DNA from 4 places in the Lamprobacter sp. genome. Region 4 is predicted to be linked to each of the others. Evidence: predicted binding sites of a transcription regulator. Region 4 holds the regulator's gene; each other region holds the start of a gene.
What was found. The regulator sigma-54, encoded in region 4, starts transcription at its own class of promoters, with help from an activator protein. The targets are predictions, from matches to a motif close to TGGCANGNTNCNTGCTT.
Positions count from the first base shown of each region.

Region 1 (4,151 bases), on a different contig from region 4:
TGGTCCTCTGCACCAGGCACTGTTGTGAAGACTGAGGTAAACACCCAATATTCCTTGAAAAAAGGCTCGAGAGCGACGTCGGACGTTCGCGTTTATTATAACCTGTTGGTTCACTACACCTATGCTGTTGCTGGTCGATCTTACGTCTCCACGCGCTATTCATACGGAGACGGCGAGAGTGCGAGTCGCCGCTTCAGGGAGCGGGCTGACGCAGAAGCAGAAGCGGCATCACGTTTTCCAGGCGGTGCTGCTGTTACTGTGCATTACGACCCGAACAACCCCGCCGAAGCTGTCCTCAAGGCCGGCTGGAATTGGGGAGCCTGGGCTCCACTCTTGATCGGGCTCTTTCTTGGTGGAGCCGGCGGGCTGTTCTACGCGGTTGGCGGCCAATCAACAAAGACGTCCTCCGAATCGACAGTCTGACAGTGTTTTGGGCCTTGATCATTAAGTCGGTTGTGCTAGGCAAAGCCTGGAAGGACGGGAAGATGGCGGAAGGATAGGATGCTGGCCCTCTGATCAGCCTACGCCTGGACGCATCCTCTCTTCGACAAATTCACCCAAGCGGTTGCACTGACGCCCTAGGGCTTTGTTGGCTTCCCAAACTTGGCGGTCAGTCTTCTTCTGCTGAAGCGCGGTTTTCTGGAGCTTGCGATCCGTTTCCTTGGACTGAAGCGCGATTTCCTGGAACAGATTCAGGATCTCATCGCGGGTGACAGACATGGCACCGCTCGGCTCTGGGCCATATTTCTCGAGTCCAGCATAGCAACAACCCCGCATCGAGGACTCGAGAGCGGGGTTGGCAAGGGTGGTGGGCATCCGTGCCCGAGGCATCGTGGGTCCGGGGTGGGCTTCGGCTTGGCTCGGCTGTAGCGGCAGAGAAATTAAACTGTGCTCGCCCCCTTGTTCGCCGAAAAGAATTCGAACCTAATGGAACCTTTATTCGAACCTTATATTCATGGGGACAGAGTCTAACAGATTGTTTGAGAGAGTTAAACTGAGTTCTTGTTCAGGCACTAGTTACTAACTATCATCATCACTACCACCGGCGGCAACACTGCGGCACTCGGCAGGAACTATATTGAGGCAAGCATCGGCATTAGTAGTACATGTCCAGACGACACTGTAATCGTCATTCATAGTAGGTTTAAGAATGATCGCGCAAGCATCTGTACCACCGGCGCCTTGTGTTGAAGTAACCGTAATCGTACCTGATTCATCATCGCATGTTGATGATGCGACGTTGTCTGTCTTAACAGTTAGGTTTGAATAACCAGCACAATTACCCGTCGTTTTAATCTCGCCAGCATTGGCAATATTCTCGCTTATAGTAGCCTTAGCTGATGCAGCTGCAACAAGAGCTTCAGAAATGCGTGCCCTTTTTGTGAAATCTTGATAAGCCGGCAAAGCAATCGCCGCCAAAATACCAATGATCGCCACGACGATCATTAGCTCGATCAAAGTAAAACCTTGTTGATGCTTACGCATAAGAAAATCCCCGTACAGAAACAGAGAAAACAAAATCGATCCACCATCACCAGCGACCGAGCGAAATCAGCAATAGGCTTCGTGCTGGCTCGCGAAATATTAAGCAGCGGCCATGCCAAGTGACGCCGAAACCCCAACAAGGGGGCGCGGCATTCAGGCGAAACTACGATCTCAATCTCTTAGCCCATCACCAAGGCCGGGCATTACCCAGGCTCGCCGCCACTCCAAGGATTGCACGCCACCCCAGTCGTGATGAAAAATCAGCGTCTTTAGCACTTAGGTACGAGGATGTGGCCCCGTCTCAAGGCCGTGATGAGACGGGGTAATCCCCCGTCTCAAGCTAGCATGCGAGACGGGTCACCCAGTCTCAAAGGTGCCCGTTCAGCCTTCGATGTTGCGTTACTTGATGTTTGGCAAGATTTAGCAACGTTTGCCATTGTCCCGCTCAGGCAGTCATGGCAACGATGAATGTTTCTTTAGCGGATGCGATGACGGCTAGGGTCGATGAATGCTCGCGCTCAGGTCGCTTCAGCAATGCCAGCGATGGTGTGCGCGCTTTCATTGACCGCGCCAGCCGAGGTTGGCCAGGCTGGCCACCGAACTGGAATCCTCGCGAGATCGCTGCATCGAACGCGCCGGACACGCGTTCCTCGCTCTCTGTCTAATCCTCGCCGTCCTGGCGCTGATTTACGCCCTGAAGGAAACGCTAAAAGCTCGGACGCGGGCGGGGGGCCTGATGCCGGTGGCCGACCCGTCGCCGTCCGCAACCCGCGCTGGGCGGCAAGTCGTATGGGAATATCTGGGCGATCCCGACCCGCGCAGTCAGATCGAGGCGAGCCAGCGAATACGACGCAAAAGTTGGCGGTGGGTGTTAGCGGTGGGTGTTAGCGATCATGCTGGCCGTCGGCATCGTGCCGGTGCTGGCCTACGGGGGGTGGGGCCTCTTCTATCCGGGATTGGTGTTGGTAATCGGAGGCAGGTTAATCGAGATCGTCTATTTGCGGTAGGCTCGCGGCTTAACAGTGGGTTGATCGAAGCGGCCCTCGAACAGGTTGGAGAATGATAAGGGTGATCGACGTTATGCTGGCGATGACGTTCCGAGTGTTGCGGGATGGCGTCTGAAACATCCCAAGCCGAGAGACCCGCCTGGTGGGTCTACGTCCTAGCGCTGATGCTGGCGCTGCCCGGCGTTTGGCTGTTCGGAACCCTGGTGAATCTGTTCGAGCGGGCGGGGGCCGATGTTCTCTCGGCCTGGCTCGGGGCGCTGGCCGCCGGTGGCGTGCTGGGCGTGCTGGCGTTCGGGTTCGCCTCCCGCTGGCCCTGGCACGGCCTGCTCTGGGGGCTGCTGCTGGCCGCGCCGACGCTGTTGGCCATGGCGCTTTGGCTGGGTGTCAATCAGGCGCGGGTCGATGCCGCGCTGCTGTTCGAGGTCGCGGGCAATCTGGTGGTGCTGGCCGCGCACGCGGCGCTCGGCGGTCGCTGGGGCCAGCGGCGGTGCCAGCGCTCCCAACGGTTGACGCTGGCCAAGCGACCTTTTGGGAACGTGATCCCAGCCAGGGCGAACGCGCTTTCTACACCAGCGCCCGACCCGTCGCCGGAATGGCTTGCTTCATTGCTGATTCCAGTGCTGGTGGGGCTTGGCTGTTTGAGCCTGCTGATGGTCCTGGGATGGAGTCTGCTGGCAGGCCAGGGCCAAGCGCGGACCATCGCCTTCTCGCTACTGCTGGCGGGCGGGTGTCTCTGGTCCGCGTGGCACATTCGGCTGGCGTGGAACCAGCGTCGGGTCTTGCTGGCGGAGCGCCCGGAGACACTGGCCATCGGCGCGACCGTCCGTGCCTGGTTGCCGATCGTCGGGTTCGCGCACGGGGCGTTCAATCTGGTCGTGTTCGCGATCCTCGGACTGGCCGTCGGGGTCAGTGTACTGTTCGGCGCGTTCGCCGGCGAGCTGACCGGTTTCTTGCTCAGCGCGCCCCAGTTTCTCGTCTTTTGGTTTCTCCTTGGAGGTCTCTCCGCGCGGCTACGCCCGGCGGTTCCACGCAACGCGAAAGGTTGGGATCAGGGGTCCGGTTACTATTTTCTGTTGGGATTCGCGGCCATGTGGCTGGGTATCGCGGGTTCCATGCAGGCGGTCGAGGTTGGGTCCTTGCAGCGCGCCGAGGTGGTCGATGGTGTGCGCTTGGGCGAACTGCCGGCCTACGGCGGGCGCAACGCGCTGCTCGGCGTCGAGAACGTGGTTCCCGCGCGCCTGCCGATCCAATCCCACGGCTGGCGCAAGTACGTCAAGGAAGGTCCCGACCGGTATTATCGAGTCTATGTGGTTCCGTTGACCGAGCGCCGGGGCGCTGTTGGATCGGACTCGGTGACGCCGGACAATGCCTGTATCTGGCTGGGTATTCGAACCGACGACCGAGCGCATCGCGGCGACTTGCGGAGCCTGCGCGAATCGCCGCGCTGGCTGCGCGAGGTGACTTGGGGGCCTGTTACGACCCGCGACTACGAAGGACGCTACCACCGCGCCATCGGCGGCCCGAGCGACGCCGAGCGCGGCTGCCGGCCCCTGGTGTTCCAGGCCGTCGCCGCACCCGAGACGTTGCGCGCCGATGCCTGGCGGCAACTGGCGCTGTACTTCGGCATCGGCAACCTGGTCCCGCTGCTGCTTCTGCTGG
Region 1 covers NZ_JAYESN010000018.1:37,933-42,083, forward strand. The annotation lists gene VBE63_RS06915 (DUF3592 domain-containing protein) at 1-423, shown strand, start outside; gene VBE63_RS06920 (hypothetical protein) at 517-720, opposite strand; gene VBE63_RS06925 (pilin) at 1,021-1,485, opposite strand; gene VBE63_RS06930 (hypothetical protein) at 2,597-4,151, shown strand, end outside.
Region 1: a site for sigma-54 is predicted at 1,587-1,603, ahead of VBE63_RS06925 (pilin). Genes of this name have one in related genera too.

Region 2 (4,151 bases), on a different contig from region 4:
ATCGTCTGCCAGTAAGGGTCGTCCGCCGAGACTATCTTATCCATCATATCCACCCGCGCCCGGTACGGCGACAAACCGCGCTCGTGAATATAGGCGAGCAGGGCGTCGGCGCAGCGGCGCGCGCGCGCCGTTTGCTCGTCCTCACTGCGATCAAACAGCAGATTGATCACCGCGACCAACGAGGTAGCGGTCTCAATATTGAGCGTCATATAGAGTCGATGACCATGCGCCTCGGCGATGGCTTCCATGCCGGCGATCACCTCCATCACTAAGGTGCCATCCAAGGGTAAGGCAGGACTGATGAACAGAACGCCGCATCTTGAGTTGTCAAATTCCTCGACATCCAGGTTTGGGTGCCCGAATTGCCACATCAGATTCTGGATCGGTAGATCGGTCGGCGTTCCCAGCGCGAGCTGATGCAGTGGCCGCATGGCGTGGATCGCCGCAGCGTTGGCCCGCGCCATCGGCAGGAAGCGCAGCGCGTGGGTGACGGCAAAGCCGACATCGAGCAAGCGCTCGGTGACCACCATCACCCGCGCCAGCTTGCCGATGCGCTGGCGGATCTCGCGCAAGGAGGCACGCACTTGTCCATGATTGCCTGTGACGGCGGCGAGCGATGCCCACTCACTGGGTGCGATCAAATTCAGCACGCGCTCGGATTCAGCTAATGCCTGGGTCGCCGAGCGCCCACAGGCGTCCTTGAGGTACTGAGCAATCCCATAGGTCAGGGTCGAATGATTCCGCGCCCGGTTGCCGATATGGGTCACTGAAGTTAACAGTCCCTCGCGTTTCAACCGCGCCAAGCGGTTGATCAACTCGCCAAGGTCTTGTTCCCGATGCAGAGAGAGCGACACCGCAACCTCATGCGGCCGCCTTGGGCGAAGCCGGAAGCAGGCGCTGGTCACGATACCGAAGTTCCCCTGGTAGAACAGGCCATCAAGGATGGGGCCAAGGCCATCTGGGTGAAGATGGGCGAGCGGTGAATCCTCGCCAAGACGGCGAAACCCGGTCTTTAGAACCTCACCGGTGCCGGTGACGATCTCGAGGCCGAACAGGTCTTCGCGGCGCGGGCCGAAGTAGCCGACACCGCGATCTAGGGCGCAGCCGATGAGGCTGGTCTCGCGCCCGGCACCCGTCACGTTGAAGGTGAGCTCCGGGCAGTGCTTGGCAAGGAAATCATGCAGCTGCCCTTGGGTGACGCCCGGCTCGATGACGGCGATGGGGTGGTCCACCGAGATTGCTTCAGCGTTGAAGATGCGGTTCATACCGCTGAGGTCTACGAGCGTGTTGCCCTCGGTGACCGGGGAGCGTGAGCCGTAGCCCCAGTTATGGCCTTTTGAAATGGGGTAGAGCGAGCGGCGTTCACGCCTTGCTTGGACGATGAACTGCTGTACGCCCTCACGAGAGTTGAGTTGCGCAATCGCTTGATATGGCTGGGCATATCCCGTCACGTTATCTGGCAAGCAGTATCCGACATTCTGGGGAGGGTGGGGTGTTATCATGTTCAGCCGAGACTTAGGTATGCGTCATTTGAGAGTAGCTGGTTTGCAGCTGGACAACCATCGCCTTGCCAGATGGCTTAACCTCGCGGAGGGCGTCAGTTTATTTTACATCCGCTCTCCATCGCCAACTCTGGATCTTGGGTCATCGGTTTAAGTTGTTGATTTTATAGTTTATATGATAAGTGGCACAGCGTATGCTTGTTCTCATGTGTCGTAGCCACTTTTCTCCATGCGATAACACAGAGGTCATTTGAGCATGAACACCCAGTTCAACACATTTAAGACGTTTAGCGCGGCCGCAATCCTCGGCCTCGGAGTCACCTTTCAGGCATCAGCAGCGCCGCTGTTTACAGTTGATCCGACCGTGTTCTCTTCAGGTGCGCCAGGAACTTTTACTGCTGACCAATTAAGTGGTAGCGCATCGACACTGGTCACTCTGGATACCGTTGCCAATACGGGTGTAGGTCAAGGCTGGATCAACTTCACATCGTTCACTAATGGAGGCTCTCCGGTCCTCAGCAATGTTTCCTATGTAGGTTTTGATTGGCAGATGTGGGCAGAGTTTATCTACACTGTGGCTCCTCAAAACCCAGCCGATTCCATTGGGCCCGGCGTTAATCTCGCCATGACCAGCCTTGACTTCCAATTCTGGGGGGCTTCCGGGACTGACGTTCAATTCACTCCAAACAGCGTTAACGACATCGTCACGCCTACCGTAGATACTTCTGGAGCTGGTGTTAGCAATCTACAACTGATCGGTCAAGGCAGCCTGATTGACGGAGTGATCGAACCAACCAGCCAAGGAGGAAATGCACTGAATGCTTATTCCTCTTATAGCAATACAGCGTTCGGTAACACCTTCTTCATTGAGCCGACACCGTTCTATGATATTGCCTTTAATGATTTCAACAACACTTCACAGCAGATTGTACAAGACGGTAATTTAGTGCGTATCGTGTCCACTGGAGCTGTTGATTTTAATGGTGTACCTGTACCAACACCGGCAACACTGGCGCTCATGGGTCTTGGGTTGCTTGGTCTCAGCTTTACGTCTTGGCGTCGGCGCGCTGGCTAAATAGGAATTAACCTGCAAGCGCCAAAGCCCCGCAAATGCGGGGCTTTTTTATTCGGCGCATGAAATTGGTTATGATCAGAGAAATTGAGGTGTAGGCAGTCCCCCGAGCGAGAAGAAGTGTTTCAGATCACTGAAGTCTTGCTGCTGGGCAGGATGCAGTCCCTGAAAGATCGCCTGACACTCCTCAAGTGCTTTATTCGTCACGGTATGTCGCTCCCCTCTATGCACAACAACCATAAAGGGGACAAGCGCCGTTGAGTTGAACCGCGTGCTCGGGCCGAAGATGCCCATCGCCTGCTTAAATTCTTGCGAGGTGAAAGCGGCGCGCAGTGAATTCAGATAATCGGCTGTAAAAATCTCCGACTGCTGTTCCTTGTGTTGTTCAGCAAAGAAGCGCCGAGTCTGCTCACGCTTGAGGCGGCTGAAATCGGCAAGATAGACAGCGCCATCCGGTTTCAGCACTCTTGCTGCCTCACGAAAGGTGGCTTGAAGCACCGAAACATCAGGCAGATGATGAAGCGACATCGTTGACATCACGACGTCCATCGAGTTGTCCGTCATACCCTCCAGATTCTGGATATAACGGGTCTCGAAACGCACATTCTCTAAACCAAAGCGCTGCACCGTCTCGCCCGCCAGTTCGAGCATCTCCGGCGATGCATCCACACCGACGAAGTTGGCATCGGGATGCACGCGCGCGACCTGAGCGAGTTGGTTTGCCGGACCGCAGGCGAGATCTAGGACGTCATCACCTGGCTTGATGAGCTGGCTGAGCTGCAGTGTATGGAAGAGGTAAGTCGGAGCGATCACGCCATCCTCGCGCCCGGCAAGCATGAACGCTTCGGCTTGATCGGTATCGTCCATAATCAGCTCGGGTTCTGGTACTCGCGCATCCTGGCGCGAGGCGAGTAATTCCAGAACCAAGTGCTTGAAGAGGCTGAGCTGTGTTGACATCGGGTTAGGTTATCTGCCTGCTATTCTGGCTGAGGTAGGTTTGCTAGAAGTTTGGTGGCTTCTTCCTGTTCGCTGGTGTCGGGATGTTCGGAGACGAGTTGCTCCAACTGTAACCGCGCTTGCGCATGCTGATCGGAGGCAATCAGTGCCTTGGCAAGATGGAGGCGAATGGAGGGGTTTTTTGGGGTTAATTCAAGCGCCTGCTCTAGAGTCGCGACAGCGGCAGCCGCATCACCTTGTTCCAGTTGAATCGTCCCCTTAGTATCGAGAATGGTGCCGGCCTTGGGCGCGAGCTTGATCGCTTGGTTGATAAGGCGAAGCGCTTCTGCGGAATCACTCTTGCGAAGCAGCCAGGCGAGATTGTTGAGCGCAATCGGATTCTCGGAACCTTGCTCAAGGAGGCGACGGTAGGCGCTGATGGCTTCATCGTCGCGCTGCAGCGCAAGCAGTTGGTTCGCGAGCATCAGCCGCAACTCCTGGTCTTGCGGATGACTGGCTAGCCAGTTGGATAGCGTTTCAACCGAAGCTTCGATATCTCCCGAGACTTGCTGTACCTGAGCAATGGCTCCGGCCAGGTAACGCTCATCGGGTGCTAACTCGGCTGCCTGTTGAAAGGCCTC
Region 2 covers NZ_JAYESN010000061.1:5,245-9,395, forward strand. The annotation lists gene VBE63_RS15640 (FAD-binding oxidoreductase) at 1-1,463, opposite strand, end outside; gene pepA (flocculation-associated PEP-CTERM protein PepA) at 1,759-2,577, shown strand; gene VBE63_RS15650 (class I SAM-dependent methyltransferase) at 2,653-3,531, opposite strand; gene prsT (XrtA/PEP-CTERM system TPR-repeat protein PrsT) at 3,552-4,151, opposite strand, start outside.
Region 2: a site for sigma-54 is predicted at 1,686-1,702, ahead of pepA (flocculation-associated PEP-CTERM protein PepA). Genes of this name have one in related genera too.

Region 3 (4,151 bases), on a different contig from region 4:
TCTCAGCAAGTGCAGCCTCTGGCTCATGCAGCCAGCGGATTGGGCCAGACCCAATTGCTCGGTGTGAGCGTGGCGGGACGCATCTCAATGCATTCGGTTGGGCAGACCTCAGCGCAGTCGCCGCAGCCCACGCAGGCATCCTCGAACACCGCATGGATCTGGTCCTTGGCGCCGACGATGGCATCGGTCGGGCAGCGCTTGAAGCACTTGGTGCAGCCGACGCAGAGCTTCTCGTGCACAAAAGCAACCTGCGGCGCCTGCTCGGCGACGGCGCTCAGATCCACACTCACCCCCAAGCGTTCCGCGAGCGCCTGCACCAACGCCCGGCCACCCGGCGGACAGAGCGTTACTGGGGCCTTGCCCTCGGCAATCGCCGCTGCTGCCGGGGCGCAGCCAGGAAAACCACACTGGCCGCACTGCGATCCAGGCAATAAGGCTTCGATCTCGGCCACCAGTGGGCTCTCCTCGACCTTCAGGAAGCGTGCCGCCACGCCGAGCAGCGCGCCCAGCCCCAGGCCAAGGGTGGTCAAGCTCAGGATTGCAGAAACCATCATGTCGACATGCTCCAATGATGATGAGTCAGTCAAAAGCGTCAGTCACCGCACCGGAGCGCCTGTGCTTCACGAACTTCAGGCCAGCCCAGCAAAGCCCATGAAGGCTAGGGATAACAGCCCGGCGACGATAAAGGCGATCGGCGCCCCGGCGAAGGTCGCCGGCACCTGCGCCAGCGCCAGGCGCTCGCGCAGTCCCGCGAACAGCACCATCACCAGCGTGAAACCCAGCGCCGAGCCAAAGCCATACAGCAGGCTCTCGACAAAGCTATGCTGCTCTTGCACATTGAGCAGCGCCACACCGAGCACCGCGCAGTTGGTGGTAATCAATGGCAGAAAAATGCCGAGCACCTGATACAGCATCGGCGAGAGCTTGCGCACCATCATCTCGGTAAACTGCACCACTGCCGCGATCACCAAAATGAAGGTCAGGATGCGCAGAAAGCCGATCTCCAGCGGCTCCAGCACCCAATGCTCTAGCAGCCAACTCGCCGCTGCAGCCAGGGTCAGCACGAAGGTGGTTGCCAATCCCATGCCCAGCGCTGTATCAAGCTTCCCGGAGACGCCCATGAAGGGGCAGAGGCCAAGAAATTTGACCAGCACCACATTGTTCACCAGGGCGGTGGCGAGGATGAGCATCAGAGATTCGGTCATGGCGTATCGGCAAGGCGCTCCGAAAGCTGGCAGTGAGCGCGCAGCCAAGGCCGCTCGCACTCGAGGCTGGCGGTCATAAAGCAAACCTGATGCCATCACGCCGCAACCACCGCCATCAGTGGCGCAGATCAATCCAGCGCTGGGCGAAAACCGCATCAAACCGGGCCTTGGCCGGCATTGCCTTTGTCCGAGTGACACTGACCGATGCCAACGAGCTGCCCCGTGACTGTCGTGGACGAGACAGCCAAGATGCTGCGGTGCAGCACATTGTCGTAAAACCGACAAGGCGGACGCTGTTGCAGGTCGATGCAGTGCAAGTCAGGGCTAGTCAGGGCAAGGCAGCAGTAGGCAACAGCAGAACGCGTAAAACGGCATGAAACCTGGCATGAAGTATGCTTAAATAGTAGGCCCGCGGCGTGGCCGATCATCGGCTTCTGATTGCGCGCGGCACAGGCACAACAACGACAGGTCAGGATAGAGGAGACACCCATGGCTCGATCATCCCCCGAGGGCAGTGCATCCCATTCGCAGCCCCACCACAACCCGCCCACAAAGATCGCTGCCAGCCCCTCTGCCATGGCCACCTCGGACAACGACGAGTCGATGGTGCGCAATGCCATCGAAGGCTTCCTACGCGAGCCGCCTGTAGGCACTCCGCCCGAGGTCATCACCGCCCTCCGACTGATGGCCGGTGATGCCGCTGATCCGTTGCCGCCCCGGCTCTATTTCGAGACCGTGGAGCAATCCCCAGTCGCCATCTCGATCACCGACTCGACGGCGAATATCCTCTATGTAAACGCAGCCTTCGAGCACCTGACCGGCTATCTCCGCGATGAGGTACTGGGCAGGAATCAGTCGATCCTATCGAGCAATGCGACACCCGACAGCATCTACCGGCAGCTCTGGCGCACCATCCAGCGCAAGAAGACCTGGACCGGCACCCTGGTCAACCAGCGTAAGGGAGGCGATGAGTACCTCGCCGAACTGGTCATCTCGCCCGTGCTCAACAGCAGCGGCGAGATTGCCTACTTCCTCGGCATGCATCGAGACGTGACGCGCGAGCATGAGCTGGCCTCCGCTCTCAGGCAGCAGAAGACGCGTATCGAGAATGTGCTCGACGCGGCCCCAACGGTGATGGTGTTGCTGGATGCCGAGGGCGAGATCATTCTCGACAACATGGAGTACAAGAAGCTCTTTGGCGACCTGCGCGGTCGCGAGCCCTTACCGCTGATCCGCGCTGCGCTGCGCGAGCAGGCCGGCTTCGATCCCATCGATCGTACCGTTCCCGCCAGCGGCAAAGGTGAGGACTTCAAGAATGTCGAGGTCAGTCTCGAGGCTCCCGGCCACCTCGGACCGCGTTGGTTCTCCTGCTCCGGCACCTGCATCAGTGAGCAAGACGGCAGCGCCCGTAGCTACTTTGGACGCGGCAAGCATGGTGACGCGCGTCTGTTGCTGCTGGCCACCGATGTCACCGCCCGCCATCGCGAGATCGAGCGCGCGCACCTGGAGCACCTGCGCGCCCGCATCGCCGAGCAACGCCTGACCCAGGGCATGCGCGAGGCACTGACCGCGGCCAGCTACCAGATTCAGACCCCACTCAATCTGCTCCGCGCCGCCAGCGCCATGCTCGCCAATGGCGCCGGTACCCTCGAGGGCTTTGCACCGACCCTCGCGCAGATCACCGAGACCAGCGAGCAGGCGCTGAAAACCTTGCAAGCGGCACTCCCAGACGAGATCATTGAGGCCGGCGTCAGCGTCAACGTCAACGAGCTCGTGCGCCATGTCCTCGCGCTCGAAACCGAGGCATTGTTGGCCTCTGGTGTCACCGTCGATTGGCGCCCGGCGCATGTGCTGCCCGAGATCACCGCCCGGCAGACCGAGCTCCGCTCGCTGTTCAAGAACCTGATCGACAACGCCTTGCAAGCAACCCGGGAGGGTGCAACCGGCCAGCGCGAGCTGCACATCAGCACCCGCGCGCTCGATGACGCGGTTGAGGTCTGCATCCAGGATAGCGGCCCGGGCTTCCCGAGCGGCGATCGCTACAAAGCCTTCGAGCCTTTCTATATCGGCTGGCGCAACCGTCGCGGCCGTGCCGGCATGGGATTGCCGCTCGCGCAGGAGATCGCCAACCAGCATGGCGGCAGCATCGAGATTGATCCAGACTACAGCAATGGCTGCCGCCTCCTTGTCACCCTAACCAACGCCCTGCCCCGTGACTGACCGAGATCCAGTGACGATAGACGACAAGGAATTCGCGGACGCGCCAGCGCTGGACATGCGCATCGTGACGCGCCCAGAAGCGGCCTCCAATACAACCGCCGGTACGCCCCCAGAAACAGGACCAGCCATGAACCGGGCCGATCTGCTCGAGGCGCAGCTCGCCGCGCTCTTTGATGTCAGCCGCATCCTCAGTCGCTCACTGCAGCTCAGCGAGACCCTGCGCGCGGTCCTGCAAACCCTCCACGAGCGTGGCCGTCTCTGCCTCGGCATGGTCAGCCTGCTCGACGAGGAATCCGGTGATCTACTGATCAGCGCCCTGCACGACGACGACGCGGCCCCGTTCGAGAAGGTGCGCTATCGCCGTGGCGAGGGCGTCATCGGGCACATCCTCGAGACCAACCGCGAATGGCTGCTGGAACGGGTCAGTGACGAGCCCCGCTTCCTCGACAAGCTCGGCATGTTCAACCGCGACCTGCCCTTCATCGGCGTGCCGATCCGCATCGGCGACGGGCCTGCTGTGGGGGTGTTCGCGCTGCAGCCGTCGGTGCGCGATGAGCACCTGCAACAGCGCGCGCGTTTCGCCGAGATGGTCGCCAATCTCATCGGCCAGGCGGTGCTGCTGGCACGCTCGGTCGATGCTGAGCGCCGCGCGCTGCGCGAGGAGCGCGATGCCCTACGCCGCCATGTCAAAGGCACACACGGCTTCGACAGCATCATCGGCCACAC
Region 3 covers NZ_JAYESN010000016.1:45,683-49,833, reverse strand. The annotation lists gene VBE63_RS06360 (RnfABCDGE type electron transport complex subunit B) at 24-551, opposite strand; gene rsxA (electron transport complex subunit RsxA) at 630-1,205, opposite strand; gene nifL (nitrogen fixation negative regulator NifL) at 1,695-3,425, shown strand; gene nifA (nif-specific transcriptional activator NifA) at 3,553-4,151, shown strand, end outside.
Region 3: a site for sigma-54 is predicted at 1,587-1,603, ahead of nifL (nitrogen fixation negative regulator NifL). Genes of this name have one in related genera too.

Region 4 (4,151 bases):
CAAGTCATGGAGATGACGAATCTCAGCCCCGCCTAGAACCTGCAGGCGATTAGGATGGATGCAGTTGAGCGAGCCGACCAGACTCTGGGCCGCCCCAGCGAGTGAGTCCGTATTGACCAGGGCGCGCGGCTGATCCGGTATGGGGGTTAGCCAACGCAGCCCAAGCCTCGGCCCGAGGTGCTCAATCAGGCCTTGCAAGGTATCGACGGGGGGCATCTGTGCGACGAGCCAGCCTTAAGCGTGACGCTGCAATAAGTCCAGCAACGTACTGGCATCATCGGCAGCCCGAAGTGCCGCGCGCAGTTGCGGATTGCTAAAGCGCTCGGCAAGGCTCGCCAGCAGATTCAGATGGGCATCGGTTGCCTCCTGTGGCACCAATAGGCCAAAGGCGAGGTCAACCGGACGATCATCCGGCGCATCAAAGCTGACGCCCTGGCTCAACTGCACGAAGGCGCCAATGGCCGTGTCGATGCCTTGGATGCGCGCATGCGGAAGCGCGATGCCCTCGCCTAAGCCCGTGCTACCGAGCCGTTCGCGATCGTTCAACAGGTCGAAGACAGAGGCTGAAGAACACTGCAGACCCGCACTCGCCAAGAGCTCGGCCAAGGCCTCCAGCAATCGCTTCTTGCTCGTGACCTCGACACGACAGCGGATGCGCGGCTCAGTAATCAGGCTGGGGGGAAACATCGACCGTCGCTCCAAATAAAGTGATCTTCGCATGCAGGACGCAGTACGGCCTGGTTGGATAAGGACAACAACGGCAGAGGCATCAGCCTAGCAGCATCGCAAAGGAGGCCGGAGCGCCTCACATCCCGCTCCGGCACAGTCATTGACCAGACGCTCATCGCTGCAAGCAGCCTGAGCATCGCTCAGTGCAGTGGCGTCTCATAGATCATCCTGCTCATCGTCTAGCTCACCGCTGACCGTCTCCCCTTCGGCAGCCGTCTTGGTGGCGCTACCGCGATGACTCTGGCGCTTCTCCTTATACTTCAGCACCTGGCGATCGAGCTTGTCGATCAGCCCATCAATGGCCGCATACATGTCTTCATGAACGGCATCGGCGAAGACATCGGCGCCATTCATGTGGATGCGGGCCTCGGCCTTCTGCCGTAGTTTCTCGACGCTCAGGATCACATGCACTTTGATCACGTGATCGAAGTGGCGCTCTAGGCGCTCGAATTTGCTCTCGACGTAGCCTTTCAGCGGTTCGGTAATATCGACATGATGGCCCGTGAGGTTGATTTGCATTGCGTCACTCCTGGGTTTGCAGGCGAGCCTTAGCGGCAGACATTCAGCGCTGCAGCTAAAGGCGCTTGCGCTCATTCGAGGGTGGGATACCCATTGCCTCGCGGTACTTGGCGACAGTACGTCGCGCGACATTGATCCCCTGTTCGGACAGGATGCCGGCGATCTTGCTGTCGCTCAGCGGTTTGTTCGCCGCCTCGGCGGCGACCAGCTTGCGGATAAAGGCACGAATCGCGGTCGAAGAGCATTCTCCGCCCGATGCCGTGCCGACATGACTGGAAAAGAAATATTTGAACTCCAGCGTACCACGCGGCGTATGCATGTACTTCTGCGTGGTCACGCGTGAGACGGTCGACTCGTGGAGCTCGAGCGAGTCTGCGACATCTCTGAGGATCAGCGGACGCATGGCCTCCTCGCCGTACTCGAAAAAATCGCGCTGTAGCTCGACGATCTTCGCCGCCACTCGCAGCACCGTATCGTTGCGGCTGAGCAGACTCTTGATAAACCAACGGGCCTCCTGCAGATGCGTCTTCAAGCAAACATTCTCGGCCCCATCATCGGCGCGCCGGATCAGCTTTGCATAGTCTTCGTTCACTCTCAGTTTAGGCTGAGTTTCAGGATTTAGCTCGACTTGCCACACACCAGCCTGCTTACGCACCAACACATCAGGAATCACATAGTCTGTCCGATGGTCACTGATCAGGGAGCCTGGCCGCGGCTGCAGCGACCGGATCAGCGTTAACGAGCGCGCCAGATCAAGGTCGGAAAGCTTGGTGTGACGGCGCAATTCATCCAGATCGTTGCGCGCCAGCGCGTCGAACAAGCTGTCGCAAATCTTCAGCGCACCCGCGCGATCTGGCGTCTCCGGCGGCAGCTGGCGTAGTTGCAGCAACAGGCATTCGCGCGGATCGCGAGCACCAACCCCAGCGGGATCGAGGGCCTGAATGCCATGCAGCACGGCCTCGATCTCGTCGAGCTCGAGATCCTCCAGATCCAGCGTCTCAAGCAGCTCGGCGGGATCGAGCCGAAGATAGCCATCCGCATCGATCGCATCGATCAGCGCCTCGGCGATCAGGCGGTCACGCGCCCCAAGGCGGCCCAGATTGAGCTGCCACTCGAGATGGTCGTGCAGCGTCTGTGGTTTCGACTGCTGCGCAAAGAGGTCGACATCGCCAGACGCGCTCGACCCAGGGGAACCTGAAGGGCCGGCATACTGGGCGCCAGGATCACTGTCGAAGGTATCACTCCACTCGCTGTCGAGCGCCAGATCATCGGGCAGCGTGCTCGATTCAGCGGGAACCTCGGCATCGACGGAGGCATCGGTCTGTGCTTGGCGCAACTCAGCAGTCTCGCCAGCGGTGTCCCCCGCATCCTCTCGCCCAACCTGATCTTCGTCCGAGGTCTCCAGCATCAGATTAGACTCGAGCGCGTCTTGGATCTCGCGCTGGAGGTCGAGCGTGGAGAGCTGCAACAGCTTGATGGCTTGCTGGAGCTGCGGCGTCATGGTCAGCTGCTGACCAAGACGGAGCTGGATGCTTTGCTTCATTCCGAGCGGCTATGCGGGTACAAAAGGCCTTATTGGCTTGCAGTCTAGACGAAAAGGTGGCTCAGTCGCAGCGCCAAGCTTAGATCTCCTGGTTTCTACCAAGGTCTTCAGAGTCGAAAGTGCTCGCCAAGATAGACCGCCCGCACCTGCGTATCTTGCAGCAACACCGCCGGCGCTCCGCTGGCAATGACTCGGCCGGCGTTGATGATATAGGCCCGGTCGCAGATGTCGAGCGTCTCCCGAACATTATGATCGGTGATCAGCACAGCAATCTCACGATCGCGTAAATGACTGATAATTTGCTTGATATCGCCTACCGCGATGGGATCGACCCCAGCAAAGGGCTCATCAAGCAGCATGACCTTGGGCTCAACCGCAAGCGCGCGCGCGATCTCGAGCCGCCGGCGCTCACCACCGGAGAGGCTGAGCGCAAGTGAATCGGCCACATGGCCAATGCCCAACTCATCAAGCAGCTCGTCGCAGCGCTGCCGGCGATCCTCGCGGCTCGTGTCGTCGCGCATCTCGAGTACCGCCATCAGATTATCCCGAGCCGAGAGTTTACGGAAGACCGATGGCTCCTGTGCCAGATAGCTGAGACCCCGCCGCGCTCGCGCGTGCATTGGCCGATGGGTGATGTCCTCGGCATCGAGCCTGATGCGACCAGCGTCAGCGCCGACGAGCCCGACGATCATGTAGAAACTGGTGGTTTTACCGGCCCCGTTTGGTCCCAGCAGGCCCACGACCTCACCGGCATCGACAGCCAGATCAACACCATCAACCACGCGCCGTCGTCGATAGGTCTTGGCCAGCGCACGCGCCTCGAGGATCGCCATCAGGGAGCCGATGCTGGCCGTGAAGCGGGCTCCGACTCGGGCTCGATCCGAATCTTCACTCGCTCGCGGCCTTGGGCGCTGCTACCCGCAGTCACGCGCTTGGTGATCCGATTGTAGACGATGCGATCGCTCGCAAAACGGTCCTCGCCTTGGATCAACACCGCCTCATCGATCAGGGTCAGCTGTTCGCGGTCAGCCTCGTACTCCATCCGCAGCGCGCGGCCTTTGACCTCTTCCGGATCATCATCAAGCAGCTGCCGATAACGCACCGGTTGACCGATTGCGATGATCTTCTCAGCACGGCGGTCTGGCTTGTGATGCACAAGCACCTCGTCGGCCTGGATGAACAGGCTGCCCTGGGTGACCTCGACATGGCCGATGTAGAGGCTGGTCAACTGTTTCTCGTCGAGCTCTGCGGCATCAGCCTCGATATACATCGGCTGATACTGATCCGACTCGAGCGCGCTCGTGGAGGTCGCCGTTGCCAACGCCAGACCTAACAGCAGAGTCCGCCCCCAACCGCAGCA
Region 4 covers NZ_JAYESN010000005.1:71,310-75,460, reverse strand. The annotation lists gene hprK (HPr(Ser) kinase/phosphatase) at 1-216, opposite strand, end outside; gene VBE63_RS02530 (PTS sugar transporter subunit IIA) at 235-687, opposite strand; gene hpf (ribosome hibernation-promoting factor, HPF/YfiA family) at 886-1,248, opposite strand; gene VBE63_RS02520 (RNA polymerase factor sigma-54) at 1,304-2,791, opposite strand; gene lptB (LPS export ABC transporter ATP-binding protein) at 2,899-3,624, opposite strand; gene lptA (lipopolysaccharide transport periplasmic protein LptA) at 3,624-4,151, opposite strand, start outside.